Regions from separate parts of the Rummeliibacillus sp. NPDC094406 genome, predicted to be linked through region 3. Evidence: riboswitches for the same ligand, from Rfam matches in the RefSeq annotation. Region 3 holds a riboswitch; each other region holds the start of a gene.

Region 1 (7,673 bases), on a different contig from region 3:
CAAGTCCAGGTGGAACAGCCTTTGCTGTTGAAGTATGGGATGCAACTGGTGCTGATGGATCTCCTGGTAAAAAACTTGCAGGGCCTTTTAATGCAACAGCCCTACGTAATGGCCAGTGGACAGTTGTTGACTTAAGTGAAAACAATATTACTGTCAACGGAGACTTCTACATGGTATATCGCCAAACAAATGCAAATCCAAATGCTCCTGGACTTGCAACAGATGAAGATGGCAAAAATGCTGGAAGAAGTTATCAAAGCGTTTCAGGAGCATGGTCAAAATCACCAGTGGCTGAAGGTAACTATATGATTCGTGCTCGTGTCAGCTATGAAGTGAACGCGCCAGTAATCACTTCACCAGTAGCTGGTAATGTAACTAGTGAATCATCCATTCAAGTTGAAGGGAAAGCTTCACCAACGACTGAAATCACATTAAAACAAAATGGCAAAGAAGCAGGTAAAACGGTTGTTGGAGCGGATGGTAAATTCACTATTCCAGCTAAATTAGTAGAAGGAGCTAACACATTCTCAGTAGTTTCGAAACTAAATGGAAAAGTAACAGGTGAATCTGAATCTGTTAAGGTGATCCTAGATACAATAAACCCTACCCTAACAATTGATAGTCCACAAGATGGTGCTAAAACAAACCGTGAGACTACTACAGTTGAAGGAACAATTGCTGACGAAAACCTTGATTGGGTAAAAGTAAATGGCAAAGACGCAAAAGTTACGAACGGTAAATACTCTCTTCGTATACTTTTAGATGAAGGTGTAAATGAAATCAAAGTAGTAGCTCAAGATAAAGCGAAAAACAAAGTGACGAAAAAAGTAACTGTAACTGCAGATTATACAGCACCAGTTATTGAAAACTTAACGCCAACAAATGATATGACGTTATCAACTGGTAAGACAGTTAAAATTGTATTTGACAGCGAGCCAGACTTAAAAACATCCTTCTTCATTCATATGCCATTAACAAACGTTAACGATACTGCACAAAACGCAACAGAACTGCCTATGTCTGAAGAATCAGCAGGACATTATGTTGGTTACTGGACTGTACCGGATGGAACTGTAGCAGATGGAGCAGTCATCGAAGTAAAAGCAGTCGATAGCTTCCAAAATGAAACACTCCAAAAGGCTGCAGGTAAACTTTATATTAATCTTCCAAAATAATAAAAGAAGCCTCTGATCTTAACGATCAGAGGCTTTTTTATCTCAATTCTAAATGAGGCAAAATTCAATCCAACTATGGAAGATCACCTATATTACTAAAAATTCCATGAAACTAGGTAAACTGCCTATCACACCTAACTATCTCCCATTTCAATTTATGCATACACTACTATGAAAGGGTGGATAGATTATGAATGAATTTGAACATTTGCTGGAAAGCATATTGCCACCATCAGCCACTATTTTGAAATTGCAAAATGCAAACAACAGACCAGCCATTTTATTGGCAGATATAGATGGAGATCGGTTAAAGGAATTAATTGTTGCCTATAAATATCAAGGTGAAAATTATCTTATACTATTAAAAAAATCGTATAATATTTGGTATCCAATGGCAGAAATAAAAGGTAAAGGATATGCAATTACGGATTTAATGGCTGTTCCACTAACTCCTCTAGGTGTAAATTCATTAGTCATTGGCTGGCAAGTAGAAAGTATCTGGTCACAACTGGTTTTATTACAATGGAAAATGTATAACTTCGTTAATTTACTTACAAATTACGTATATTATAGTAAGTTGTTTGTGGAAGATATGCCTGGAAAATACGGGAAAGATGGACAGTTTGAATTAGCGATTTGGACTCATGATATTGGAGATGCCTATATGGTTGATGTTTATCGGTATCAGGGATCAGGACTTACGATAGCAGAAGATGTTTATCCTTATTATTTCAAAAAGGTTGCTTCTTATAACAAAAAAATATTGCAGAAATACGATATCTCGTATTATTGGTACTATTTAGCCGAAGCTCTCCTAAATTCAGAAGAATATAATCATGCACTTACTTCAATTGATAAGGCATTAACTTTTACAAATCCATATCCATCAAAAGATAAAATGTTAGAATTAAGGAATGAAATATTAAGCAAACTGAGGCAAAACTAAAATTTTATATATTAGTTATAAAACTCCTACCGTCTCACCCTTTTCCTCGGAAACACAACGAAATTCTTATCTAAACTTAGATAATCTATTCATTAATTTCTCCAAATGGAAGATTTAAAATATGTAATATGCGAATACAATTCAATAAAGCGCAAATAAAATGTGCGAATGAGCGAGTAAATCGTAACAGAGCGTGAATATTTCTTGAAAACGTGAGTAAACCTAAAACCTGAAGAGTGACACCAATACCTTTAGCAGACCTCTTCTAATATAAAACACTTAATATTATGCCATTCCCCAATTTCCGAAAATTTTTGTTATAATGAATGTGAAAAGTTCATATGTATGAAGAATGTAGGGGGGCTGGTGATGCCAGCTGAGAATGTATCCGATAGATACTGACCCTTAGAACCTGAACTGGTTAACACCAGCGGAGGGAACATCAGCTAAAGATAATAATAGGGTTATCAAATGACTATCTTTTAGAATGTATGTTAACGTCCGGAATGGTTCCGGACGTTTTTTCTTTTTCTCTTTTCTTTACATAGAACTTGTTAAAATAACAGAGATTGGAGCAAATAAGATGAAAAAGTTATATGTGTTCCTGTTAGTGGCGATACTCGCTTTAGCAGGATGTCAGTCAAAGGATAAGAAGGAAAATGCAGCAGGCTCGAAGAAAGAGCTAAAAAAAGTAACAGTTGTCTTAGATTGGACACCTAATACGAACCACACTGGATTATATGTTGCAAAAGAAAAAGGATACTTTAAAGAACAGGGTTTAGATGTAGACATTATTCAACCAGGCGAGACAGGAGCAGACCAACTCGTTGCATCTGGCAAGGCTGATTTTGGAGTTAGCTATCAAGAAGGAATTACACAAGCACGAGTACAAGGGGTTCCTCTTGTATCCATCGCAGCGATTATTCAGCACAATACATCTGGTTTCGCATCACCAATCGCGAAGAACATTAAATCGCCAAAAGACTTTGAAGGAAAAACTTACGGTGGATGGGGTTCACCAGTGGAAAAAGCCGTAATCGATTCATTGATGAAAACCGAAAATGCAGACGTGAAGAAGGTTGATATCATCAATGCAGGAGATGCAGACTACTTTACAATGGTCAAAAAAGATGTAGACTTTGCGTGGATTTACTATGGATGGACAGGTATAGAAGCTGAACTTCGCGGAGAAAAATTGAACATGATGTATTTAACAGATTACAGTAAAAAATTGGATTATTACACTCCAGTATTAGCGACTAATGAAAAAATGATTCAAAATGATCCGGAAACAGTGAAAGCTTTTGTTAAAGCGGCTTCTCAAGGTTATCAATATGCCATTAAAAATCCAGATAAAGCGGCAGATATCTTAATCAAAGCAGCACCAGATTTAGACAAAAAACTTGTGAAGAAAAGTCAAGAGTGGCTTGCTGATAAATATCAAGATGATGCTAAACAATGGGGAGAGCAAAAACTTGAAGTTTGGGAAAACTATGCAAATTGGATGAGTGACAATAAATTATTAGAAGGCAAATTCGATGCTAAAAAAGCATTCACAAATGAATTTTTACCACAGTAGGAGGAAATGAAAATGGCTAATTCTTTAATCAGTGTTCAAATTATACCAAAAACAGAAAAATATGAAGATGTGATTCCTTTTGTAGATGCTGCGATTAAAGTGATCGATGAATCAGGGATAAAATATGAAGTGCATCCTCTTGAAACAACGATGGAAGGCGAAATGTCAGAGTTGATGAATATCATTACTAAGATGAATGAAAAAATGGTTGAACTAGGATGTGTCAATGTCATTACACAAGTGAAAATTCTTTACCAACCATCGGGTATTACAATGGATACCTTAACGGAGAAATACCGATAAATGAAATGGTTACGAAACAATGGAGGGGCGATTGTTCTCCTCCTCTTTCTTTTAGGTCTATGGGAAATTATTGTACGAATCACTGACACACCTGCATGGCTTTTACCAGCACCATCACAAATTTTTTCAGAAGGATTTAAGGTGATTCCTAGCTTTTCGGTTGATATTTTGGCAACAACAAAATTGTCTCTATTAGGGCTGATTATTGGGAGTGCAGTAGGTTTCGCAATAGCAGTAATTCTACATATATTACCGGTTGTGCAAAAGGTAACGTACCCATTACTTATTCTGTCACAAAACATTCCAATCATTGTTTTGGCACCATTGTTAATCATTTGGTTTGGATTTGGCATTATGCCAAAACTTATTGTAATTGGGCTTGTATGCTTCTTTCCAATCGTTGTAGCAGCTTTAGATGGCCTCAAAAACACGCCACCTGAGCTAAAATACTATATGCAGATGGCAGGGGCATCTAAAACGCAAATGTTTTGGAAATTAGAATTACCTAATGCTCTTCCATCTTTATTTTCAGGGCTTAAAATTTCAGCAACTTACAGTGTCATGGGGGCAGTTATTTCAGAGTGGTTAGGTGCGAAAGAGGGAATCGGCGTGTATATGACGCTATCCCAAGCATCCTTCCGCACAGATCATGTATTTGTAGCCATCTTTACTATCATGCTTTTAAGCGTACTCCTATTTGGCCTCATTCGTATACTTGAAAAGTTATTCATAAAAGGCAAGCTAGAGAGGTAGAAAAAAATTGTTATTAACTATTGAACATGTCAAGAAGCAGTTTGCTGAAACAGAAGTCTTAAGAGATATCTCAATACATGTAGAAGAAGGGGAATTTGTTGCACTTCTTGGTCCATCTGGAAGCGGCAAAAGTACACTCTTTAACTTAATCGGAGGAATCATCGAACCAGATGAAGGCACCATTTCTTTGAATAATAAAATTATTCATGGAGAGCGGGGATTAATCGGTTATATGCCACAACAGCCTTCATTGTTTCCATGGAGAACAGTTCTTGAGAATGTGGTACTTGTCCAAGAATTATCAGGAAAGCCTAACATCCAAGAGGCGAAAGAATGGCTAAAAAAAGTAGGACTTGAAGAATTTGAAAACGCCTATCCCATTGAACTTTCAGGTGGGATGAAACAACGTGTCGCTTTTATCAGAGCCATGTTGAGTAAACAAAATCTATTATGCCTTGATGAACCATTTTCTGCATTAGACGAGTTCACAAGAATTAATATGCAAAAATGGCTTCTATCTGTTTGGGAAGAGAATCGTAAATCTATATTATTTGTCACACACAGTATTGAAGAAGCACTGTTTTTGGCAGATCGAATTTATATTTTAACGAAGCGACCAACGATGGTGAAAGAAGAAATCATAGTACCTTTTAAGAGACCAAGAGATGAGAGCCTCTTTAATAATGAAGAATTCTTTCATATGAAGCAGGAAATTTTTAACCTATTAAAAGATGAATTAGATGAGGGATTGTAAAAATGATCATCGATGCACATATTCACTTTGACCAATACAATATAGATCAGCAAGAGTTAATGTTAAAAGAATTGCACCTAAATGAGGTATCACATGTCATTGCTGTTTCGACGGGTTTACAATCATGTAAAGACAATTTGGCTTTATCAAATAAAGACCAGCGCATTTTGCCCGCTTTCGGCTTCCATCCAGAACAGTCATTATCAGATGAAGTGCAAGAAAAGCAGCTGTTCCAATGGATTAAAGAAAACAATGAGAATATGATTGCTATAGGGGAAGTAGGGTTACCTTATTATTTAAATAAAGAAAAAGGTATCAATTATCAACCGTATATTGACTTACTCGAAAAATTCATTGTTTTAGCAGCAGAGCTCAAAAAACCTATCGTTTTACATGCAGTCTATGAAGATGCCAAAATGGCTTGTGACTTATTAGAAAAACATCAAGTATCTGCCGCACATTTTCACTGGTTCAAAGGAGATAAACAAACTGTAGATCGAATGATTGCTAATGGATACTTTATTTCCATTACGCCGGACGTTCTATATGAAAAAGAAATCCAAAGTCTTGTTCAACACTATCCACTTGAACAAATGATGGTAGAAACAGATGGACCTTGGCCATTTGAAGGACCTTTCGATAGACAAATGACCCACCCCAAAATGATTAAAGCTAGTATTGAAAAAATAGCACAAATAAAGCAGCAACCTATTGAACAAGTAGGTAGTGTGCTCTATGAAAACACGAAAAGGTTTTATAACATAGACTAATTTTATATAGAAAGAACTCCTCTAGATCACTTGATTTGGAGGAGTTTTTTTATATGGGGAATCACTCGCGTTCTCCCCAAATTTACTCGCGCATTTCCGAATTATATCCGCGAGTAATACTATTTGCGTCTCCATAGCCAATAACTGAATGATTGCCACCTGTTTGAACCCACCCAACTTAGTAAATACTGAATTCAATTGGCTTTTTAAGAGGAGGCATAGGATGAGTAAGCTACCTTGGGTGGTGACGCAAGAATGGCATGATGTGTATTTTCTTCATTGGCCGATTGCACCAGAGGATATACGGCAATATGTTCCGTTAGAACTGGAGATTGATACATTTGAGAATAGAGCTTGGCTGGGAATTGTATTTTTTGAAATGAAGAAATTAAGAACAAGATTTATGCCACCAATTCCGAGCATAAACACCTTTTTAGAGCTAAACGTACGAACATATGTGAAATATAAGGGGAAATCAGGGGTATATTTTTTTAGTTTAGATGTCAATAACAGGGTCGTTGCTCATCTTGCAAAAGTTGGGGATTTCTTGCCTTTTCGTTATGCGAATATGACTTCGAAGATAGATCAAAATGTAGTAACTTTTCAAAATAGAAGTGAGCATACAGGACAGGATCCAGAGGTATTGATTGCATCTGTTGAGGCAAAACTTGAACCCACCCTGAGAACACCATTAGAATACTGGCTAACAGAACGCCATCATTTATGGACGAAAGTAATGGGGAAACTTATACGACAATATAATGGTCACTCACCTTGGATCTTGCAACGAGTACATTGTACTGTTCATGAAAACTCGATGGCGCCATTTCTTATGTGTAATGTCCAAGAAACTCACCCAATAGCGCACTTTTCAACATACAAAAAAGCTTTCCTTTACTTACCGGTAAAAGAAAGCTAAATAATATCTAGCATATTTAAACAGCAACTTCGCTCATCAAAACTTCATCAATCAACAAGACCTGTAAAAGAGTGGATAAAATTGCTTGATGATTCCTTCTGCGATCATGTCGGACATTTGCATTGCTTCCATTACAATCTGGTCAAATACAGCAATATCTTCTTTATATTTTTTCTGAATCATATTGACGGCTTCTTGTTTCGTCAAGCTTAAGTGGGTATAGAACATTTTTTGAACTTCCGATTTACTTAGATAAGGATTAATACTGGTTAAGAACAAAATAATGTCGTCTCCATTTTTATACCATTCTTTCTCTTTTGCAGCTGCTGTCGCTGTATCACCTTTGACAGCAGCTGTTACCAGTTCTGCCGCGATTGTTAGGTGGTCATGGATAAGTGAGGCATATCGATCTGCAATTTGATCGCCGTAAAACGGTCGGAGAGAATTTCCTAAGTCTGTCGCATTTCTTAAAAG
Region 2 (7,673 bases), on a different contig from region 3:
AATATGGGGGGTGCAGCTGTTACGATTTCCGTATTGACATTAGCAGCAGCACATACGTTAAATATTAATATTGATATTCCAACAGCCATTATTTTAATGGTTGTATCAGCAGTTTCTGCAGCAGGTGCTTCAGGTGTTGCGGGTGGCTCATTACTATTAATTCCACTAGCATGTAGCTTATTCGGAATTCCAAACGAAGTTGCAATGCAAGTCGTTGCGATCGGCTTTATCATTGGGGTCGTTCAAGACTCTTGTGAAACAGCACTTAACTCTTCATCAGACGTAGTTTTCACAGCAGCAGCACAATATGCGAATGAACGTAAAAATAAATAAGATCTAAAATGCTATTTAAGATTGACCATTGTATAAGATTTAATCTATACAGATAACTTCTTTTCAAACATAAAAATACCCATTAGTGACTTAGTAGCACTGATGGGTATTTTGTTATTGCCGATTTTTCATCGTTTATTCTGTTCTTTACAAAAATATTTAAAATCGAGAAAGCTGAATACTATATGTTCTATTTTGTAACAATCACATTATAAGGCTTGGACCGATCACCAGAATTATGAGTAACATTAATATAATAAGTTCCTTTAGATAATTTTTGATTGAATGATGTGTAACCAGTAGCATTATTACTACTATCCGAATAAATGTAATTTATCTCTTTACCATTTGAATCATACAATTGAAGTTTTCTTTTTGAACCAGTGATATTAGAAATATTTACTTTGTATGTTGCCTTAGATGTAATATCTATTTTATAGTAATCTTTCGAATCCATATATTGTAGAAACCAGCCTTTATACGTATAGTTCAGCTGAATTGAATTTGCTGTTGCTAATGTGTTATTCGGTTCAGTTTCTACGTAATTATTTGCATTAAAAGTAGCTTCAAAATTATATTCTTTGTTGTAACTATTTGAATAATTTTCTATTTTCACATAATATGATCCTGCAGGTAAGCCGGATCCGAATTTTGTAAAACCATTGGCATTGCTAGAATTATCGGTATAGCTATAATCAATTTTATCGCCATTTGAATTTAATAAAGTGACTTTCCATTTTGCACCTGATAAATTGCTTAGATTTATATATACTTCTCCATTTTCAGAAGTAGAAAATGAATAATAATCAGCTTTATCGTAAGAAGATCTATGGATTAATCCTGTATAGGTTGTTGATACTTCAATGGGATCAGCCTTTTCTAAAGTATCATTATTTTCCGTTTCATAATTGGGAGATGGAGACGTTGTTACATTTAGTTTATATTCCTTGTTCAAAGTATTCGAATAACTTTCTACTTTAATAAAATAAGTACCTTTCGGTAAACCCATAATTAAACTGTTAAATCCTGTTGCAGAAGAATCATAGTTCGTAAACTCATAACTCATTGTATTTCCAGTTTGATCTAATAAGGAAAACTTCCATTTTGTCCCTGACAAATTGCTTAAATTTATGGTTACTTTGCCATCTTCGTTAGTTGTAAATTGATAATATCTTACTTTTTCTACTTTATTCAAATTATCAGTATACGTTTTATTCGTTTCAATCCTTACAGAAGTCGCTAAAGTATTAGCTGATGCTGTAAAATCCCCACTCAATAATAGACCAAAATACAAAGAAAACATAAAAAATAAATAATAAAAGTACTTCTTTCCGCTCATGCACCACACTCCATTCTAAATTAATCCTTGACATACTATGTAACTGAAGTCATGCATATGCTTATTTTCTAGATACCTTATATCTATATCAATACATTATTAAGAAGTAAAAAATTATGATTAAAGGGGATGAGCCTGTGGGGGATACCGTAAAGTTTTTCCTTCGGAGTAACGTGGATTTTTTGTTACATCTATTACAATCAATAAAGCAGCTGGAAAGAAAAATCATTTTTCTTATCCAACTGCTCTTTTTTTCTTTATTAACTACCCATTATTTATTGAATAGTGTAGTTATTTTATTTGTAAATTTGACTTCCTTGATGACGAAATTCAGAAGCTTTATCTTTCAAACCTTCTCCAATTATATCATCAATAACAAGTTTTTTGTCTTTTGCTAAATTTCGAATATCTTGTGAAATACGCATACTGCAGAATTTTGGTCCACACATAGAACAGAAATGTGCAGTTTTCGCACCTTCAGCTGGTAATGTTTCATCATGGTATTCTAAAGCTCTTTCAGGATCGAGCGATAAGTTAAATTGGTCTTTCCACCGGAATTCAAAGCGAGCTTTTGACAAGGCATCATCTCGTTGTTGGGCACCTTTATGACCTTTTGCTAAGTCAGCAGCATGTGCAGCAATTTTGTACGTGATAACACCAGTTCGTACATCCTCTTTATTTGGTAATCCTAGATGTTCTTTTGGTGTTACATAGCATAACATTGCTGTACCAAACCATCCAATCATCGCAGCACCAATTGCAGAAGTGATGTGGTCATATCCAGGTGCAATATCAGTTGTAAGCGGTCCTAGTGTATAAAATGGTGCATCTTGGCAGATCTCCATTTGTTTATCTACATTTTCTTTAATCAAATGCATCGGAATATGTCCTGGACCTTCAATCATGACCTGTACATCATGTTTCCAAGCAATCTTGGTCAATTCTCCTAAAGTTTCAAGTTCAGAAAATTGTGCAGCATCATTAGCATCTGCGATGGATCCTGGACGCAAACCATCTCCTAACGAAAAGGTAATATCATAGGACTTCATAATTTCACAAATTTCCTCAAAATGAGTATATAAAAAGTTTTCTTCATGATGTGCTAAACACCATTGTGCAAGGATTGAACCCCCGCGAGATACAATCCCAGTCATTCTATTAACTGTTAATGGAATATAACTTAAAAGTACACCTGCGTGAATCGTAAAATAATCGACACCTTGTTCTGCTTGTTCAATCAAGGTATCCTTATATACTTCCCAGGTTAAATCTTCTGCAATCCCACCAACTTTTTCTAAAGCTTGATAAATAGGGACTGTTCCAACAGGTACTGGTGAATTTCTAATAATCCATTCTCTAGTCACATGAATGTTCTTACCTGTAGAAAGATCCATAATTGTATCGGCACCCCAGCGAGTTGCCCATGTCATCTTTTCAACTTCATCTTTGATAGAAGAAGACACAGCTGAATTTCCAATATTTGCATTGATTTTTACATGGAAATTCCGTCCTATAATCATAGGTTCAATTTCAGGATGATTAATATTAGCAGGTATAATTGCTCTACCTTCTGCAACTTCTTTACGAATAAATTCAGGTTCTACATTTTCTCGTATCGCAATAAACTCCATTTCAGGTGTGATGAATCCATTTCGTGCATAGTGAAGCTGTGTAACATTTTTTCCTTTTTGAGCACGTAATGGGCGGGAATTGATGTATGGGAATTGCTCTATAGAGTTAGAACTATTTTCTTTTTTGTAACCATTATCTTCAGGTCTCATACTTCTGCCTGTATATTCCTCTACATCATTTCTTTCTAAAATCCAATCTCTGCGAAGGGGAGGAAGACCCTCTCGAATGTTGATAGTGCGATGTTCATCTGTATAAGGGCCACTAGTGTCATAGATACGTACTGGGGGATTTTCAGTAACGCCATTAGCATCATTAGTTGGAGTTAAAGTAATTTCACGCATGGGTACCTTAATATCAGGACGTGTTCCTTCTACATATACTTTACGACTACCAGAAAAATTGGACATAACTGCAAAATTCATTTCTTCATTTGTTTTGTTCATCTTGTCTATCCTCTTTTCTAATTGATAATAGGGACAGATCTGTTTCACAGCAAATATCAGTAAAGAAAAAAACCAGGTCCATTATTAAAAATGGACCTGGCGATATAAACATAGATAATCTATCTTCTTTGCTCAGTGATGTAACATCCCCACGCTGGTATGAACCAGATCAGGTCCCGAGGGTTAAGAAACGTCAACGTGTTTCTCTCTCAGCCCAACTCAATGGACACCCCTTGTTATCAATATAAAATTTTTATAACCATATTATAGGGAAATAAGTAAAGAAAGTAAATACATAAAAAGGAATTAATAAAAAATTGATAGGTTATTTAATTTTAAACCAGATTATTAATATATTTATTCTAATAGAAAACATTCAATATCTCCTGATGAACGAGATAAACTGAAATTGGCAACAAAAGCGAGTTTCTGGTTGTCAAAAGTCAAATTACGTTCAAGTAGAAATGTTAAGGGGACCTAAAAAGTTAATTATTAGGCTCGTATTTATTACTTCCAGGAAGTTTCTTAATGTTATTCCACGCTTCAATTGCTTCTTGACGACTTTTTCCTTGGTTTTTTGGATTAGCAAAAAAGTCACGAATGAATTGATTGTATTCAAATTGGGGAGCAATCTTTTTCTTGTATGTAGGGTCTTTCTTTAACTCTTCTTCCGTATACCAAGCATTTACAGCATCACGATACGTTTTTCCAATGTTGTTTTTAAAGTAATTTTGGATATATGTAGAAAAATGAAAATTAGGAATAACTGTCTTGAAAAAGGCTCTTACATCTTGACTACATCGATGGTTTTCCATAATGACTGTATCAAGACTTAAATCTGTTTGAGGTTCTGCCTTCTTATTTACCTTTGATTTTCTAATTGGCTTTTTAATTTCTCCTGTTCGAAGAAATGTTTCAATTCGATCGGTAATTTCTATTTTTGAACCAGAAGCACTTATTCCATTTTTTCTGCAAAAAGTTTGTAATTCTTCTTTTAACCAATAAAAGTCTTTAAAACTTTGCACACTAATTTCTTTTGTTAGAGTAGGCCTCACTAAAAACACCTCCATATGTATTTAATTTCATTATAGAACATTTGTTCTTTTGTAGCAAAAATAATCCTATTCAACAATAACAAACCGAAAAATATATAAGGAGATTTTTTGCCTTCTTAAAGAAATATGTATTACCTTTTATTTACATGGTGAAATTTATTATGATACACCAAACAAATGGGCCTTGTGGTTGATAATATTTGCATGCTGCGCGCTTGTTAGTGCAGTTATTAATTATCAGTTTATTTAAATTTGTTTACCGTATGTAGAAAATGTGCTGTAATGTAATATATATACAATAGAACCATTCTTTAATAAGATTGTTAATAATAAAATTGTCCTTGATGAATTTTAGGAGGATGATTGTTCGTTTTTATAGGAAATTATCATCTTGCGAACCTTAAGTGTGAAAGAGAGGGAATTATCCGTGAAAACAAATAATAGGGGACAGGTCTTACTAGAAAGATTAGAAAAATATAAAATGGTTGCTGCTATTAAGGACATCAAGAATATAGAGCGAGCAATCAAGTATAAAGAAAACCTTAGTGCAGTATTGTTAATGACAGGTTCTATATTAACTGTTAAAAGATACGTCGACCATATTCAATCTGAAGGACTACCAGTTATTTTGCATGTTGATAAAATAGGTGGACTAGAGATGGATCACGATGGAATTGACTTTATAAATAAGAGTGTTCGTCCATTTGCAATAGTTACAACGAAGAGTGGGGTTATAAAAAGGGCAAAATCCAGTGGAATTCTGGTTATTCAGCGAATTTTTTTAATAGATACCGATGTTTATATGAACTTAGTGAAAGATGTTAGTCAAATTCGCTCAGATATAATTGAGGTTATGCCGAGTCGAGCCCCAGACTTTATAAATAAATTGACGAAAGTATTACCTGTACCTATTATCACAGGTGGATTATTAAACTTACCTCAACATGCAAGGGAAGCACTTGATAATGGCGCTCTTGCGATTACTACATCAAACTCAGAATTGTGGAAAATAGATATGAATGGTGTTTGACCCAAAAATTTACATATAATTTATACTTAATTTATTTGTAATTAATAAAAAACATATATAGTAAAAGTGTAAAGTGAATAGCAAAAAGGCGCGAGTAGAGAGACCTCAAATAATGTATTTAATACATTTTATTTGAGGTCTTTTTATTTTGTTATGCGTAGTGCTAATGGAGGTGACTATATTACATATTATCAATTAATAGGTGATTGGAAACGTAGCTTTAAGGTCTTAAATAAGATGAGTTTTTAGTTAGTACTCAATGTTTGTAGTCAAACTTAACTGTTTTCTGAAATGGTAAGTAAGTCTAATTTAATAGGAGGAACATAATGAAATCATTCTTAAAATTAGTTAGCTTATTTGTATTCGTATTAATCTTAACAGCATGTCAAAGTTCTGAAACAACTAAATCCAATAGTGGAAATGGTAAAAAAACAGTAATTGAGTACTGGCATGTAAATGCAGAGACTCAAGGTGGAAAAGCAGTGGATGAGTTAGTTAAAGAATTTAATGCACAAAGTGATACTACAGAAGTTGTAGCTAAATATAACCCAGATATGTATAAAGGTTTAATGCAAAACTTACAAGCTGAAGTAGCAGCAGGAAAAACTCCAGCTGTTGTACAGGTAGGGTGGTCGTTTTTAGATTATTTTTCAAATAATTTTAATTATGTATCTCCTCAAGACGTAATAGATAAAAATTATCCAGAAGATAAAACGTTTTTACAAGATCATTTTTTAGAAAATGTTATGAATTTAGCAAAAAATTCGGATGGTAAACAAGTGGGTGTTCCATATTCGTTAAGTAGCCCAGTACTTTATATTAATAGAGATTTATTAGAGAAAGCTGGACTGGATAAAAATGGACCAAAAACATGGGAAGAAGTAAAAGAGTTTTCGAAAGTAATTAAAGAAAAAACGGGTAAATACGGTTTTTATTTTCAAGAGCCAGCGGATAACTGGGCAACTCAAGCGTTACTTGAAAGTAATGGAGCTCAAATGATAACAGATGGTAAGGCAACATTTGCTTCAAAAGAAGGGATCGAAGCTTATCAATTATTGGCTGATATGATTCTAAAAGATAAATCAGCAGTTCATTTGTCTTGGGATCAAGGTGTGCAAAGTTTTATCGATGGTAACGTAGCAATGGCGTATACAACAATTGCACAGCGTTCAAATATTCAAGATAATTCAAAGTTTGATGTAGCTACTATAAAATCGCCAGCATGGAATGGAAAAAAAGTTAGATTACCAGCAGGTGGGGCAATGCTTGCTATTACAGCAAAGGAAGAAAGCCAACAAAAATCTGCATGGGAATTTATGAAATATCTATATAGCGTGGAATCAATGGCTAAGTGGACTAAAGGAACAGGATATGTACCTCCGCGCAAGGAAGTTGCAGGAGCAGAAAATGGGCTTAAAACATATTTAGAAGAAAATAAAATGATGCAAGCAGCAGTAGAGCAAATGGATGGAGTTGTCCCATGGACATCGTTCCCTGGAGATGCAGGTTTACAAGCAGAACAGACATTATTAGATGTTCGTGATGAAATTCTTGGTGGCAAAATTTCTGTAGAAAAAGGGTTGTCTTCTACTCAGGAAACTATTAATGACTTGTTAAAGTAACGTTTAAGTAATTGTTCATATGAACCAGTATCCATAGAAATACTGGTTCATAATTACCCTGTTACAAATGTGGAGGACAAAAAAATATGAGCACTTTATCGGCCGTAAAACCAAAAGTAATAAAAGAAAACTGGAAAGCTTATTGCTTGTTATTACCGTCAATAATTATATTTGCATTATTTATGTTTTGGCCATTTATATACACCGTTTATTTAAGCT
Region 3 (7,673 bases):
GTGTTGTATCTTCGTTATAAAAATAATAAACGTATTCGATTCCTAAAACTTCTCTTTGAGCTTTTCTTATCTTAGATAATAAGTAAATATAATCAATTTTTTCTTCTTCCGTTAATTCATCAAAGCATTTAATGTGACGCTTAGATGCTAAAATAATTAAACCTTTAATCGGATAGGCAACATCTTGATGCGCATGAAAATATTTAGTTTCTGTTATGACACCTCCATCAGGCATAATCTCTCCACTTGTAAGTGCACAGCTTAAACATTCTACTTGAACAACCTTTCCATTGGATAAAATTATTTCTCTCATAGCGACCTCCGTAAAAGTGATTTCATTAACAATCATATATTCCCACAATATTTCGCTTATTTTATTATCGTTAATTTCTACCATTTATGTATCTTTTTTATTTAAAATAGCATAAACTAATGTTATTAGTTAATTAACTAATTAAATTAGTTTTCGGAAGGAGTACGCCATGAAAATCACGAAAAATGATTATATATTTCAGTTATCCTTTATGCCTAATGTATTTCCGGTGAACTGTTATCTGATTGAAGAGACGGATCGACTTACTCTAATTGATGCAGGGCTTCCTTATAGTGCAAAAAGTATTATAAAAGCTTCACAAAAGATTGGAAAACCCATAGCAAATATCGTTTTGACGCATGCTCACAATGACCATGTAGGTTCCTTGGATGCATTAAAAGCTTCATTGCCAAACGTTCAAGTAAGTATTTCTGCACGTGATGCACTCTTACTAAAAGGAGATACAAAACTTCTGGAAGATGAGCCTTCTTCTCCAATTCGGGGAGGGATTCCAAAGAAAATTCAAACGAAGCCAGATATATTGTTGAAAGATGGGAATCTTATAGGTTCACTCGAAGTTGTTACTGCTCCAGGGCATACGCCTGGCTCCATAGCATTATTGGATACTCGTAATGGTAATCTAATCGCCGGGGATGCTTTTCAAATCAGAGGTGGAATAGCCGTTTCAGGTGTTTTAAAACCTTCTTTCCCATTTCCTGCACTCGCTACTTGGAATAAACAAGTTGCGGTCGACAGTGCAAAAAAACTAATAGACCTAAATCCAAGTTTACTAGCTGTTGGACATGGGCAAATGATTGAAAAACCTATACAAGCGATGAAGCAAGCAATCGATGATGCTTCGCGATTATTAAAAACCAAATAATAGGAAGTGATTAGGAGGTGAAGAAAAAATGGCCCCTCGCATGAAGATAGATTTTAATATTGTACTTCAAAAAGCAACTGACATCATTGATGAAAAAGGGTTAGATGAACTATCTCTGAGTTTATTAGCTAAAGAATTGCAAATCCGTCCACCTTCCTTATACAATCATGTGAATAGTCTTTCAGAATTGAAACAGGCCTTAGCTATTCAAGGGCTTAAAAAGCTTTATCAATACATGCTACATGCTGCAATAGGGACATCGGGAGACGATGCAATCCGCAAAATTAGTGAAGCGTATGTTCAATTTGTAAGAACACACCCAGGTCTTTATGATGCTACAACTCGATTTCCAAATCCTGAAGATTCAGAACTACAGCATCAGCAACAATTAATCGTTGATCTAGTGATGCAAGTTCTCGAAGCCTATGGTTTACAAAAAGAAATGGCAGTTCATATGGTTAGAGGATTACGTAGTATTCTGCATGGTTTTACGTCAATCGAACATATGGGTGGCTTTGGAATACCATTGGATATTGATAAAAGTCTATCCATTTTAATCAATACTTTTATTGAAGGAATTCACTCGATAGCTTAATGTTCTGAAGACTAAATAGAAAGAGGTATGAGAATGGTCTTTTTAACAATTCTTGAGATGATGAACTTAGGATTACGCTTTATATTAGAACTTACTGGTCTTATACTTTATGGTTACTGGGGATTTCAAACGGGGAATACCCATATTCAAAAAGGGATACTCAGTATTTCAATTCCTTTAAGCATCGCAGTAATCTGGGCTTTGTTTGGTTCTCCAAAAGCCAATATTCCTCTACCTGCAACTGCTCATTTCATATTAGAAATGATAATTTTCTTATTGCCCGTCCTGCTATTAATTAGCTTAGGAAAAGTAGCAGTAGCGTGTGTATACGGATTGATATTCATACTAAATAAAATATTACTTGTATTCTGGCATTCATGAATAATAAAATACTTAAACTTAAAACATTTAATAACACTTTGAATCTATATAATTCAAAGTGTTATTGAAATGGATAATAATTATTTTTTGAAGCTGTTTTCTTTTATAAAGAAGAAAAAGACTGAATTGTCGCCTTTCTATTAGGACTTTCACTAATGGCTGATATGACGGCAACTCCATCTGCTCCTGCTTGCCGTACTTCATGTGCATTTTGCTCTGTAATTCCACCAATCGCGACAAGTGGGAAATCAGGATACATGACTCTTGCTTGGTGTAAAAATGTTACACCTGCTGGCTTTTTCGCATCTGATTTTGATTTTGTTTCATAAATTGGTCCAATGCCAACATAATCCGCTCCACCTATCACTGCCTTCTCCATTTCCTCTTTCGTATGCACAGAGATCCCTACAATTTTGCCTTTGAATTTTGTTCGAATTGCTTCAAGAGCTATATCATCTTGTCCTACATGCACACCATCTGCATTAATCTTCAAAGCAAGATCAACATCATCATTCACAATAAAGGGAACATTGTAATGCTTACATAACGTTTGACACGCTATGGCAAAATATTCTAAATCATGCTCTTTTAACGCAGCCTCCCCTTTTTCTCGTAATTGGAAAATAGTTACTCCTGCTTTTAATGCTTCCTCAAGTACCTCTAAAGGGCTATCAATACAATTTCGTGTTCCCATAATAAAGTAAACAGCTAAATCATTTCGTTTCAATGATTGTCACCTCGCAAACTCCATTTTCCTTTTTATATGCAAAGTGATTTGTTGGGCCATGGCCGTGCCCGATATTTAAAGGATTTTGTATCGCTAATTGTACAAATTTCTTTGCTTCAATGATCGCTTCACGTAAATCATAACCCTGACCTAAAAATGCTGCTATTGCAGATGAAAATGTGCAACCTGTTCCATGTGTCTGCTTTGTATCAATACGCTTCGTTTGCATTGAGAATGATGTGCCATCTTGAAAATAAACCGTATCAATCGCTTCTTCACCTTCTAAATGACCACCTTTCATCACAACGCAAGAAACGCCCATATTAAGAATTATCTTTGCGGCTTTCTCTATATCTGCAGCAGTTCTGATCGTGTTCCCACTTATTACTTCTGCTTCAGGAATATTTGGCGTAAGTACAGTAGCAAGTGGCAGTAGTGAACTTTTCAAAGCTTTGATGGCTTCTGATTGAAGGAGAGATGCACCACCTTTTGCAATCATGACTGGATCAACAACAAGCTGGATTTCTTTATCCTTTAAGCTTTGAGCAACGGCTTCAATTATTTCTGCAGAAAAAAGCATACCTGTTTTGGCAGCTTTTACAGGTAAATCTTGCATTACTACTTCAATTTGTTGTTGTACAAATTCAGCTGTTGCAGGGAAGATCCCTTCTACCCCTAAAGTATTTTGTGCAGTTAGTGCAGTAATAGCGGATGTACCGAAAACACCTAACTCTTGAAATGTTTTTAAATCAGCTTGGATTCCTGCCCCTCCACCACTATCAGAGCCCGCTATTGTCATCACAATGTCCATTATTGTTCACCTCTAGAGATATCGTGTAATGCATTTAATACTTCCACTTGGAAAGAGCCTAGTGGACCTGCAATAGCTGCACGCTCTGCAACAGCTTTATAATCTTGTAAAACATCATGAAGAACAGTTAAAGGATTGCCTTCTACAGCTAATGCCGCACTACAAACTGCACTAAGTAAGCAGCCTGTTCCTGTCACCTGCGTCATTATTTCATTGCCTCCTCCAATGGTATAAGTTTGCTCGCCATTTGTTAAGATATCTGAAGGGCCCGTTACAATGACTAGACAATGATATTGACGTGCTACTTGTTTCGCTACTTGTTCAACATCGATTTCTCCTTCTCCACTGTCTACACCTTTTACTTGCCATTTAACACCTGCAATACTTGCTAGTTCCCCGGCATTACAACGGATTAAGTCAAATTTCACCGCTTCCAGTAATTCTTGAACCGTTTGTTTACGAAATGCTGTAGCGCCTACACCAACAGGGTCAAGGACAACGGGTATTTCTTTCTCGTTTGCTTTACGACCTGCAAGAATCATTGCTTCCTTAGTTCGACTGTTAATGGTTCCAATATTAAGTAATAAGGTAGAGGCATTGGATACCATTTCTTCGACCTCAGATGCTTCATCTGCCATTACAGGTGAAGCACCAATTGCAAGAAGCCCGTTAGCTGTAAAGTTCGCTACAACATAATTCGTAATACAATGGACAAGAGGACTTGTCATTCGAATTTTAGATATACTCATAATTGACCACTTCACCTTTCCAATCTTCTAAAGTCCAAGGCATTTCCCAAAACTTCCATTCATAATAGCAACTTTTCTTGAAATGAGATTTCAATAAAGATACTTTTTCAGGTTGTTCTTTTGCAAAACGATTCATCATCGACTTTTGCAATTCAATTTTTTCTTTATAATCCGGATCACTGTACATCGTAATCCATTCTTCATAAAGTTTGACACCTGGTTTAGCGTCTTTGTATTTTTCTCCAATTTCTTGATACAACCAAGGGCATGGGAACATGGCTGCAAATGCTTCAGCAACATCACCATTATGAGCTGTATTGTACATATGACTAACGTAATTGTACGCGGCCGGTGCAGGTTCAAATGTTTCTAATTCTTGATCAGTTACACCAAGCTCATGGAAAACTGTCCGATGCAATTCCAGCTCAGCTTCATTAATATGACGAGCTGTTTCTAAAAAATAAGCAATATCCTCATTCGTAATTGCCTTTGATGCAGCTATCGCTAACACTTTTGTATAATGCTTTAAATAATAAGCATCCTGCATCATATAAAATTTGAATTTCTCAATTGGCAGAGTTCCTCCAACTAATCCCTTTACAAATGGATGTTCAAAACTACCTTCCCAATAAAAATCTGTCTCTTTTCTTACCTCTTCACAAAATGTCATCCTAAGTCCTCCTTGTAGTGGACGTAGACGCAAAAAAAGTCTCCATGCTAAACATAGAGACTTCATAGTGAATATTGCTCCCTACGTCAGTATTAACTGTCAGGTTCTAAGGGTCAGGTTTTAACCTTCTCAACACAAAAGTGTCCCCCCGCACAAAAATATTTGGTTGGTAACAAAAAAGCTCTCCAAATCGGAGAGCTACTGTACAAAAATCATGCATTATTATGCTATGTACTTTGCTCCCTACGTCAGTGTTAACTGTCAGGTTCTAAGGGTCAGGTTCTACCTTCTCAACGCATAAGCGTCCCCCCGCAAATATTTAAGTTGCTATTATCGTAGCATTTCTTACTCAGCTGCTCAAGGATAAATTTATCCTTTATTAGTCACCAATGCCAGGGGTGTTCATTAAGACAATTCTCCAACCATCTGGATCTTCAATTGTAACGCCTGATTCTTCCCAGTATCCGTTCTCTGGTGAAACTATATCATATCCCATATTCTTCAATCTATTTTTGATATCTTCAATTATTTTACGATCAGGGATATAGAAGACGAGTAGGTTATCCTTTGTTGGAGCTGGACAAGGACTACCATCTATATGTTGAGTAAATTCCAAATGATAGTCAAAACCGGGAAGCCCAATCATTATTCCTTTATATCCCCTATGCCCTTCAAATGAGCCAATCGTTTTCAATCCTAATCCTTTACAATAGAAATCTACAACTTTGTCGAGTTGATCCGTAGGGCGTGCCACTCGAATTTGCGCTACTTTCATTTCATTTGGCCAATTACTTTCCATTCCTTCATCCCCTTATTTTCATTCTCAAATTACTAATTACTACCATAATTATAACAAGGGGGTAATCGAGCATACCTTAAGTAATTAGACTGAATTTGAATTAAACAATTTAATTCTATATTCCACTTTGGAATTAATACACCCTTTATCAGTCATATCTCTACTATCAAATTCTCTGTTATCCTCATCTAAAGGAGATGATCAAATGAGAGAATGGAATGCAGTTTTATATGATAAAAAGCATGATTTCGTTTCAAAATTTGGCGGGAGTTTAGTCGAATTACTAGCACCACAAAAAGAGGAAACAGTCTTAGATTTAGGCTGTGGTACAGGAGATTTAGCAAATGAAATCACAAATCAAGGAGCTATTGTGCATGGCATAGATGCATCGGAAACAATGATTTATCAAGCACAAACAAAATATCCACAAATACAATTTTCTGTACGAGATGCTACACAAATAGATACACATCATCAATTTGATGCAGTTTTCTCCAACGCCTCATTACATTGGATCAAACAACCTGAAATGGTTGTCCAAAATGTTTACAATGCTTTAAAAACAAATGGTCGTTTTGTTGCTGAGATGGGTGGCAAAGGAAATATTTCTTCAATCGTGAATGCGATAAAACAAAGCATGGATGAATTAGGTTATACGTATATTGAAGATTATTTTCCTTGGTACTTTCCAACCGCAGAGGAATATAGTGAATTATTACAACATGCAGGTTTTCAAGTAAAGATGATGACATTATATGAACGTCCAACCCCACTTATTGGAGAAGACGGTATCAGAAATTGGCTGCAAATGTTTAGTAATAATATTTTTCAGCATTTATCTGAATATCAAAAAAATAATGTTGTTCAATTATGCGAAAAGATTTTAAAACCTCAGTTATATAAAGAACATACATGGATTGCTGATTATTGGAGACTCCGTTTTGTTGCAGTTAAATAGACGAAATAAAAGGCATTTCTGTTAATTTGAAATGCCTTTCCTTTTTGAAGCGAAACTTCCATCAGTGGGGGTTTTACAATCCGTTAATGCAAGGTAAATTTCCTTGCTACTTTCTAGAAAAGCCTGAATATCACTAGATATGTATTTAGAAATAAAGTAAGTTTGCGAGGTTATATGTTCAAATAAATTTAAAGACCGGATACAAAGGGTGCCTCCCTCTTTTTGCACAACACTTTGTGGTAAAAATGCAATGCCCAGTCCTTGCTTAACAAAGTTTTTGATAACTTCTGTTTGGTTAACTTTCATACTTTTATGTGAAGGAAATTGGCTTATAAGCACATGTTGAACGGCTTCCCAATAAGGTGCGTACTCATGTGTTAAAATTATCTCGCTTTTTAATAATTCGGTTGGCTCTACTTCACTTTTAGAAGGTGAGATGACTAATTGAATAGATTCATCCGCAATCATTTCAATTTGTAAATCTCGTGTAGATATTATTTTCGATAGACCGATATCAATGGCACCACGATAAGCAGCTTCCCCTATTTCATTTGAATTTAATAATTCAATCGATAACTGAATATGCGGCTTGTTTGCATTAAAATGCTCGATGATCCTAGGCAAAGTTGAGTTGGCAATCTGTGGGGCTACACCAATTGTTAAATTAGACGTATAACCTTCCAAAAAGGCTTGGGTACTCCATAACGAATCATCAAGCATTTCAATTAACTTTTCAGCTTTTTCAAAGAAGTAAGCACCCGCTATATTTAATCGTACTTTTTTGCCA
Region 4 (7,673 bases), on a different contig from region 3:
ACAACAGCAATCGGAATCGATCTTGGCACAGCCAATACGTTAGTATATACAAAAAGTAAAGGAATTATTTTAAATGAACCATCAGTTGTTGCGTTCAATATAAACACAAATGAAATCATCGCTACTGGATTAGAAGCAAAAGAAATGGTTGGTAAAACACCAGTATCTATTAAAGCAATTCGTCCATTAAAAGACGGCGTTATCGCGGACTTTAATATGACAACAGCAATGATTAAAGCTATGATGGAAAAAGCCTCAAAAAAAATGGGTTCTTCCTTACGCAAGCCTAATGTGGTCGTATGTACACCATCTGGCGCAACTTCTGTAGAGCGTCTTGCTATTCAAGACGCAGTTAAACAATGCGGTGCAAAAGAAGTTTACTTAATCGATGAACCTGTCGCTGCTGCAATCGGTGCAGAACTCCCTGTCAGTGATCCAATAGCAAGCGTTATCGTAGATATAGGTGGCGGTACAACAGAAGTCGGAATTATTTCTTTTGGAGGAATCGTTACTTCTAATACAATGAAACTTGGTGGCGACCACATGAATGAAGAAATTATTCAATTCGCTCGTAAAGCATTTAACGTATTAATCGGTGAACCTACTGCTGAAAGAATTAAACAAGAAATTGGCTATGCACTGATTGAGCATTCATCAGAAATATTGGAAGTTCGTGGGCGTGATATTGTTACTGGTCTGCCAAAAACAATTACAGTGTCTTCTCTTGAAATTCAGGATTGTCTAAAAGAAAATCTATTATCTATTTTAGAATTGATTGGTAGAACATTAGAAAGTTGCCCTCCAGAATTATCTGGTGATATCGTAGATCGTGGTATAGTTCTAACTGGTGGTGGCTCTCTTTTAAAAGGTATGACAGAGTGGCTTTCAATTGAATTAGCGGTACCTGTACATTTAGCTCCTGACCCACTGGAATCAGTAGCAGTAGGTACAGGAAAAGCATTAGATACAATCCATTTACTAAAAAAATAAAAAATTCTATATTTTTGGTAATAGTTATCTTACAATTAGTAATGTAAGGAAAGGGGAATTGGGAAAGGAGAAGTGATAGCGTGTCTATAATAAATGATATTCTTACATTCAATGAATCCTTTGTGAATGAAAAAAGATATGAACCTTACATTACTAGTAAATATCCTGATAAACGTTTTGTAATTTTAACTTGTATGGATACCCGTCTGGTCGAATTACTACCTAAGGCGATGAATCTTCGTAATGGTGATGTGAAAATGATCAAGAGTGCTGGTGCAATTTTAAACCATCCATTCGGAGGAATTATGCGAAGTTTACTTGTTGCAATTTATGAGTTACAAGCAGACGAAGTTTTTGTAGTAGGTCACTACGACTGCGGTATGAGTGCAGTTGATCCAAATAAAATGCTGCAAAATATGGTAGACCGTGGTATTAAACAAGAAACACTAGATGTACTTAATTATTCTGGAGTAGATTTAAATCAATGGTTACATGGTTTTGATGACGTACAATCTAACGTTCGTAATAGTGTTGAAATGATCAAAAACCATCCATTAGTATTAGACTCTATTCCTGTTCATGGTTTAGTTATTGACCCAAAAACAGGTCATTTAGATGTCGTAGTAGACGGTTCTAAATAATACAAGCTAGAATGCATGGCAAAAAGCGATTTTCTCAACTTACGGGAAAATCGCTTTTTAATTATTTATCGACATATTTCCTGGGAAATTCGACAACTTTTCTCCTACATTCCATTGAAGAATTTGCGAAAATTACTTCTCCATCTCCGCCAAGCGGCCTTTCCCTTTCAATAATCTTCCTCCATTAAAGCATATAAATAATGATCTTGCCATTTACCGTTAATATACAGCAACTTTCGTAATAACCCTTCTCTTATGAATCCTGCTTTCTCTAATACACGTACAGACGCTACATTTTTTGGAGAAACATATGCTTCTAAACGATGTATACATAAATCTTCAAAAGCAAATTTTGAAACGAGTGAAAGTGCATCGGAAACGATTCCCTTTCCAGTATGCGCTTCATCCATTGAATAACCGACAAATGCACTTGAGAAAGGCAGACGTCTAATAGAATATACTGAAATATGCCCAATGATTTCAGTTGTTCCAGAAGAGAAAATACCAAAACTATACTCACGATTTGCATGCATCTGTCTAATAGATTCTTGAATTTTCTTCGATTGTACTTTTTCCGTGTAATATTCAGGCGGATGTAATGGCTCATGAATAGACCAGTAACGCATATTACGAGTAACCATTTCTGTATATGACATCACATCCGCCATTTCTAATGTACGTAAATAACAACGCTGCCCCTCTAAAAAAACCATACTAACCATACCCACCCTTTGTGATAGCTTGTGAAGCTATTTGAGTTACTTCATACAGCTAAATGATGTTTATTATTACACTTCTTGTGTTATAGCCTCAGCAGGATCTGTAACTTGTAAACCGCGACGTTCACATTCTTTTTTTACATGTTTAATCGTTTCCTTTAACACTTGAATACGCGCATATTTTTTATCATTGCCTTCTATTAAGATCCAAGGTGCATTTTTTTTATCTGTTTTGTCAAACATATCATTAGCTGCTTCAATATAAAGTGGCCATTTATCTCTATTACGCCAATCTTCATCTGTCAGTTTCCACATTTTATATGGATCTTCTTGACGTTCTTTAAATCGATTTAACTGTTCCTCATTTGAAACATGAATCCAAAACTTCATCAGGATGAAATTATCATCCGTTAATAATTTCTCGAATTGATTGATTTCTTCGTAAGCACGTCCCCATTCAACCTTAGAAGCAAATCCCTCAATACGTTCTACAAGAACCCTTCCATACCATGTGCGGTCAAAAATTCCGATTTGGCCACGAGCAGGCAGTCGTTTCCAAAAACGATATAGGTGATTATATTTTAATTCATCTTGAGTTGGGGCAGCAATTGGATGTACCACATATCCACGTGGATCTAAACGTTGCGTTAAACGTTTTATAGCCCCACCTTTTCCCGCTGCATCCATACCTTCAAACCCAATGATTAAGCCAATATTATGATTAAATAAGAATTGCTGAATGTTGAGCATTTCGAATTGTAGCTCTTTTAACTCTTTTTTGTAGGAAATCTTTTCATCTAACTGTTGGTCTATATTCATATTTTCTATGCGCTTGGTCATCTTTATCTGCTCCCTTTTTTCTTCCATATTACTATATTACTGCAAAGTTCACTAAAATGGTATTTGTTGTTAGAGCAAAACGATTGTATACTTAAGGATGACTGATTTTATATAATGATTTTAGTTTTTAACAACTTGTAATCGATCATTAGATTTGTTTAGAAATCTAATCTAAAGGAGGAGATTTTATTGGGCAGACTGTTAGTCGTTACAATTGTTTACATCGCAATGATTGTATTTAGTACAGCTGCTAATATAATTCCACTAAATGGTCATACAACAAGTGAAATCTCCAACAGCTATACTGTCCTATTTAGTCCAGCAGGGTATGTTTATATTATTAGGGTATTTATTTATATTATTTTGGCTTATTGGATTTATCTATTATGGAAAAATCGCCATAATGAATATCATATTAGTTTAATGCAAATAGTCTTATTTGTAGCTAGTTCGTTATTTAATATGTTATGGATTTACTTGTGGCATTATGAATATTTCACATGGTCAATTGTGGCAATCATTTTAATGCTCCTGTCATTAACAGGTTTGTATTTTACATATCCTGCTTGGCATCGTTCATGGGGCGGACGATTACCAATTTCGATGTATCTTGCTTGGGTTAGTATTGTAACCTTTATGAATATTGCCTTTCTATTTACTCATAATCATTGGAACGTCTTAGGGCTTAGTGATCCACTATGGGCCGTTATTATGCTTACATGTGGAACAGCGATTGCATTGCATTTACGATTCCATTATGATGATATACTATTCCCTATCGTTTATATTTGGGCTTATATTGGAATTGCATTTAAAAATGGCTTTGAAGAATTGCTTGTTACGACTGCAGCTCTTTTCTTGAGTGGTGTATTAGTGGTCGGTATTATTTTTATAAAAAAACAAAAGCCCTCTGAATAATTACGTTCAGAGAGCTTCCCGCACCCTGCTAATTAGCAGGGTGTTTTTTAATCAATTTTTGTTGTAATAATTGGTTCACCATTAGTTACAATGATTGTATGTTCAAGTTGTGCTACAAGTGATTTATCTGGAGTGATAAAAGTCCAGCCATCACCTGCTTCTACAATGTGTTCTGCTTTTTGTGAGATAAATGGTTCTACTGCTAAAACCATTCCTTCTTTAAGAATTGTACGTTCCCAGGCATCGAAATAATTTAATACGTATTGTGGTTCTTCATGTAGTGAACGGCCAACACCATGTCCAGTTAAGTTCATAATCACCGCTAAGCCATGATCATGTGCTTCACGTTCTACAGCTTTACCGATTTGGTTTAGACGAGAACCTGCTTTTACTTTTGTCATCGCACGGTCAAATGCACTTTGAGCGACGTCACAGATTTTTTGAACTTCCGGTAAATCAACTTCTCCTACGATAAATGAAATACCCGTATCTGCATAATAACCGTCAACATGACCTGATACATCAATGTTAATCAAGTCACCTGCTTTTAGTTTATGAAGATTTGGAATACCATGTGCAACTTGTTCATTTACACTGATACAAGTGTATCCTGGAAAATCATATTCTGCTTTAGGCCCTGATACAGCACCTTTTTCTTCAAATAGGCGACCAGCTAGGTCATCTAATTCTTTAGTAGTTACACCTGGTTTTGTTGCGGCTTTCATTGCATCTCGAATTTCAGCCATTGCACGACCAGCTTTCAATAAAGCATCTATTTCTGCTTGCGTTTTTGCAATCATTTCTAACGATCCCTTCTAATTAAATATCTACACTTAACTATACCACAATTTTACGTTAAGCCGTTCTTATAAAACCTTTGCTTACGGACTCTATTGCTATCATATTATACTTTTTGAAAATGTTTACGATTACCATATTAATTAGAGATTTAATAATATACTTATGACTTTGTGACTCAGAATTTATTCTTAAAAAAGTTTTATGAAAAAGTCTAGCCCCCATATTTTGGTGGCTAGACTTGTAGTTCTATCGTTTTTGTTCTAATAATCGAGGTGCAGATGTAAATAGAAGTGCTGCAACAATAATCGTTAAAATAATTGCTGGAATCATATATGAACCGTTATAGATAATGGAATACCAATAGACATTTTGTTTGCCAGCATACTCTGCAAAAAAGATGATACCTGATACAGTATGTGCAATATAACGTAACATTCCCCCGATAAATGTTCCAATTGCAATATATGCTACCATTTGCTTTTTGCTTTCCTTTTTGCTTGCATTGATTATTCTATTTCTCATCACTCCTGCTAAACCAACTGCAGTAAAGGCAAAGAAATAATCAATAAAACCTTGTAGAGGTGTTAAAATATAGCCCCCCATTATTGCTTGTAATCCTCCCACTAGAAGTCCTGTTATAAGACCTGCTATTGTACCCCAACGAAATGCCATCAACACAATTGGCACCATTACAAGGCTAATGGAACCACCTTGTGGCCATAGTTTAAAGGATACTTGGTCTAAAACTAGACCGATTGCTGCAAAAATAGCAATCTCAACCATCATTAATAATCTTTTGTTGTTCAATTTTCAAATCCTCCTTAGTCCCGATGTAGATCACATAAGCCCCAAAGCCTATTCTAGGAAACTTTCCATTAGAGATTTCACCATAAAAAAACGACATCAGGATAGCCCTGACATCGAAATAAGTCGGTTTCTATCCACATTCCTACGCAAGTATTAACTCACAGGTTCAAAGGGTTAGAACTTCGGGTTCACTCTCAGCCGTCCATTACGGCTCCCCTTGTGGTCGATACATCATTAAATTTTATTGAACACATTTATTTTACTTAACTAAATATTGTATTTCAATGTTAGTTGCCCAAAAAATTAGATAATCAGTTTATCTGTAAAAAGATATTGCATTTTTATATTCGACACATTAAAGATGGAAAGAAGTACTTTAAGGGATTGATTTTAAAAATTTTACTATGATTAATGTTTAAATATTGATTTAAAACGCTAAAATAAATGAAGTATAACTCGAATCTTTTGCCCATTATTATGCGTATGTATAATAAATGGAGGTGTCATTATTGGATAATAATCGCATACTGTCAGCCCTTTGTTATTTTAGTATATTTTTTGCCGGATTTATATTACCATTAATCGTCTATTTTGTATCTACAGATCAAGATGTAAAAAGGCATGCAAAACGTGCATTTATCTCTCATCTACTGCTAATTATTCCTACTATTTTTGGAGTAATTATATTTATTGCTACCATAGCGGCAAGCCCTTTCAGCTATGAAATGAACATTATGAATGAATCATCTGGTAACGGTACATTCTTAGTAATCTTATGGTTTGTTTTTGTGATTGTAGAAGTAATAATATCACTTGTAGTTTTTATCTGGAATATTATTCAAGGAATTAAAGTACTTAGAGCTTAAGAGTACAATTTTATGGGTATAGTCTGAAATAGAAAAGTTTCTGGAATGGAGTGCTACTATATGCAAGTACGAAAAGTTGTAAAAGCAGCTATTAAGTTAGCTCCAATTGTTTATCCAATCATCATTAAAGCAATTGATGCTAAAAAGAAGAAGACTCCTATAAAGAAATAATTTGATGATGAATCGCCCTGGGGTTGTGATCCTTGAGGCGATTTTTTAGTTTTTCAGTACCACTTAGAGTTTCTTTAGCACCTCTCAGCGTTATTATCATAATTAGTTGGTAAGATTCTTCTACTTTCATTCAAATAACCTTTAAAGAATAAAAACTCCGCTCATTTCATTGTGAGCGGAGTTTTAGATTGTTGTTTAAAATGCCCAACTACCTTTACGGAAGATTGGTTCTACTGTTCCATCTGGTAAGATACCATCTATGTCCATTTCGCCGCTGCCGACCATGAAGTCTTCGTGTGTAATGGATGTGTTGATGCCTTTTTCTTCAAGTTGTTCTCTTGTAAGTGTACTGCCACCTTCGTAGCATGTTGGGTACGCTTCTCCAATTGCTAAGTGATTGGATGCATTTTCATCGAACAAAGTATTGTAATATAAAATATTAGAAGCTGAAATTGGTGATTCGTGCGGTACTAATGCTACTTCACCAAGATATTGAGACCCTTCATCAGCTTTTGTTAGTTCTTGCAGCAATTCTGCACCTACACCTGCTTCAGTTTGAACGATTTTACCATTTTCGAATGTGATTTTGAATTGATCGATAATATTACCTTGGAACACCAATGGTTTTGTGTTTGAAACATAACCATTTACGCCATATTTTGAAGGCATTGTATAAACTTCTTCAGTAGGCATATTCGCAACAAATGAAGTACCATCTGGAGTATAGCTAGCACCTGTACACCAGATGTGCTTATCTGGTAATTCAATTGTTAGGTTTGTACCTGGTGCTGTGTAATGTAATTTTGCATAGCGTTTTTTGTTTAGTAGGTTAGCACGTGTATCTAAGTTTTTCAAATGTTGGTCCCAGTTATCAATGACATTCCCTTCACCGATATGTACCGTTTTGAAGATAGCTTCCC

Evidence for each region. A riboswitch is a leader RNA that binds a small molecule or an ion and turns the genes downstream of it on or off. The one in region 3 is predicted to bind thiamine pyrophosphate.
Region 1: linked by a shared signal. The riboswitch ahead of ACIQ4I_RS14080 (ABC transporter substrate-binding protein) and the one ahead of tenA (thiaminase II) in region 3 are both predicted to bind thiamine pyrophosphate.
Region 2: linked by a shared signal. The riboswitch ahead of thiC (phosphomethylpyrimidine synthase ThiC) and the one ahead of tenA (thiaminase II) in region 3 are both predicted to bind thiamine pyrophosphate.
Region 4: linked by a shared signal. The riboswitch ahead of thiT (energy-coupled thiamine transporter ThiT) and the one ahead of tenA (thiaminase II) in region 3 are both predicted to bind thiamine pyrophosphate.

What each region holds. Positions count from the first base shown of each region.
Region 1 is NZ_JBIWGZ010000005.1:53,682-61,354, reverse strand. It holds gene ACIQ4I_RS14090 (S8 family serine peptidase) at 1-1,175, shown strand, start outside; gene ACIQ4I_RS14085 (hypothetical protein) at 1,366-2,121, shown strand; TPP riboswitch at 2,468-2,577, shown strand; gene ACIQ4I_RS14080 (ABC transporter substrate-binding protein) at 2,705-3,700, shown strand; gene ACIQ4I_RS14075 (thiamine-binding protein) at 3,713-4,003, shown strand; gene ACIQ4I_RS14070 (ABC transporter permease) at 4,004-4,756, shown strand; gene ACIQ4I_RS14065 (ABC transporter ATP-binding protein) at 4,764-5,510, shown strand; gene ACIQ4I_RS14060 (TatD family hydrolase) at 5,513-6,280, shown strand; gene ACIQ4I_RS14055 (YqjF family protein) at 6,504-7,199, shown strand; gene ACIQ4I_RS14050 (hypothetical protein) at 7,251-7,673, opposite strand, start outside.
Region 2 is NZ_JBIWGZ010000001.1:25,661-33,333, forward strand. It holds gene sstT (serine/threonine transporter SstT) at 1-333, shown strand, start outside; gene ACIQ4I_RS00120 (PPC domain-containing protein) at 524-1,672, opposite strand; gene thiC (phosphomethylpyrimidine synthase ThiC) at 1,969-3,747, opposite strand; TPP riboswitch at 3,877-3,991, opposite strand; gene ACIQ4I_RS00130 (DUF6434 domain-containing protein) at 4,233-4,802, opposite strand; gene ACIQ4I_RS00135 (glycerol-3-phosphate responsive antiterminator) at 5,194-5,832, shown strand; gene ACIQ4I_RS00140 (ABC transporter substrate-binding protein) at 6,159-7,454, shown strand; gene ACIQ4I_RS00145 (carbohydrate ABC transporter permease) at 7,541-7,673, shown strand, end outside.
Region 3 is NZ_JBIWGZ010000007.1:47,720-55,392, reverse strand. It holds gene ACIQ4I_RS16860 (HIT family protein) at 1-313, opposite strand, end outside; gene ACIQ4I_RS16855 (MBL fold metallo-hydrolase) at 483-1,196, shown strand; gene ACIQ4I_RS16850 (TetR/AcrR family transcriptional regulator) at 1,225-1,791, shown strand; gene ACIQ4I_RS16845 (YrdB family protein) at 1,825-2,172, shown strand; gene thiE (thiamine phosphate synthase) at 2,276-2,899, opposite strand; gene thiD (bifunctional hydroxymethylpyrimidine kinase/phosphomethylpyrimidine kinase) at 2,886-3,710, opposite strand; gene thiM (hydroxyethylthiazole kinase) at 3,710-4,459, opposite strand; gene tenA (thiaminase II) at 4,446-5,129, opposite strand; TPP riboswitch at 5,191-5,289, opposite strand; TPP riboswitch at 5,353-5,450, opposite strand; gene ACIQ4I_RS16820 (VOC family protein) at 5,509-5,928, opposite strand; gene ACIQ4I_RS16815 (class I SAM-dependent methyltransferase) at 6,134-6,886, shown strand; gene ACIQ4I_RS16810 (LysR family transcriptional regulator) at 6,908-7,673, opposite strand, start outside.
Region 4 is NZ_JBIWGZ010000008.1:35,084-42,756, forward strand. It holds gene mreBH (rod-share determining protein MreBH) at 1-990, shown strand, start outside; gene ACIQ4I_RS17825 (beta-class carbonic anhydrase) at 1,071-1,631, shown strand; gene ACIQ4I_RS17830 (GNAT family N-acetyltransferase) at 1,799-2,344, opposite strand; gene ACIQ4I_RS17835 (polyphosphate kinase 2 family protein) at 2,420-3,190, opposite strand; gene ACIQ4I_RS17840 (tryptophan-rich sensory protein) at 3,380-4,108, shown strand; gene map (type I methionyl aminopeptidase) at 4,156-4,908, opposite strand; gene thiT (energy-coupled thiamine transporter ThiT) at 5,156-5,716, opposite strand; TPP riboswitch at 5,839-5,944, opposite strand; gene ACIQ4I_RS17855 (magnetosome magnetite crystal formation protein family) at 6,226-6,582, shown strand; gene ACIQ4I_RS17860 (aminopeptidase) at 6,949-7,673, opposite strand, start outside.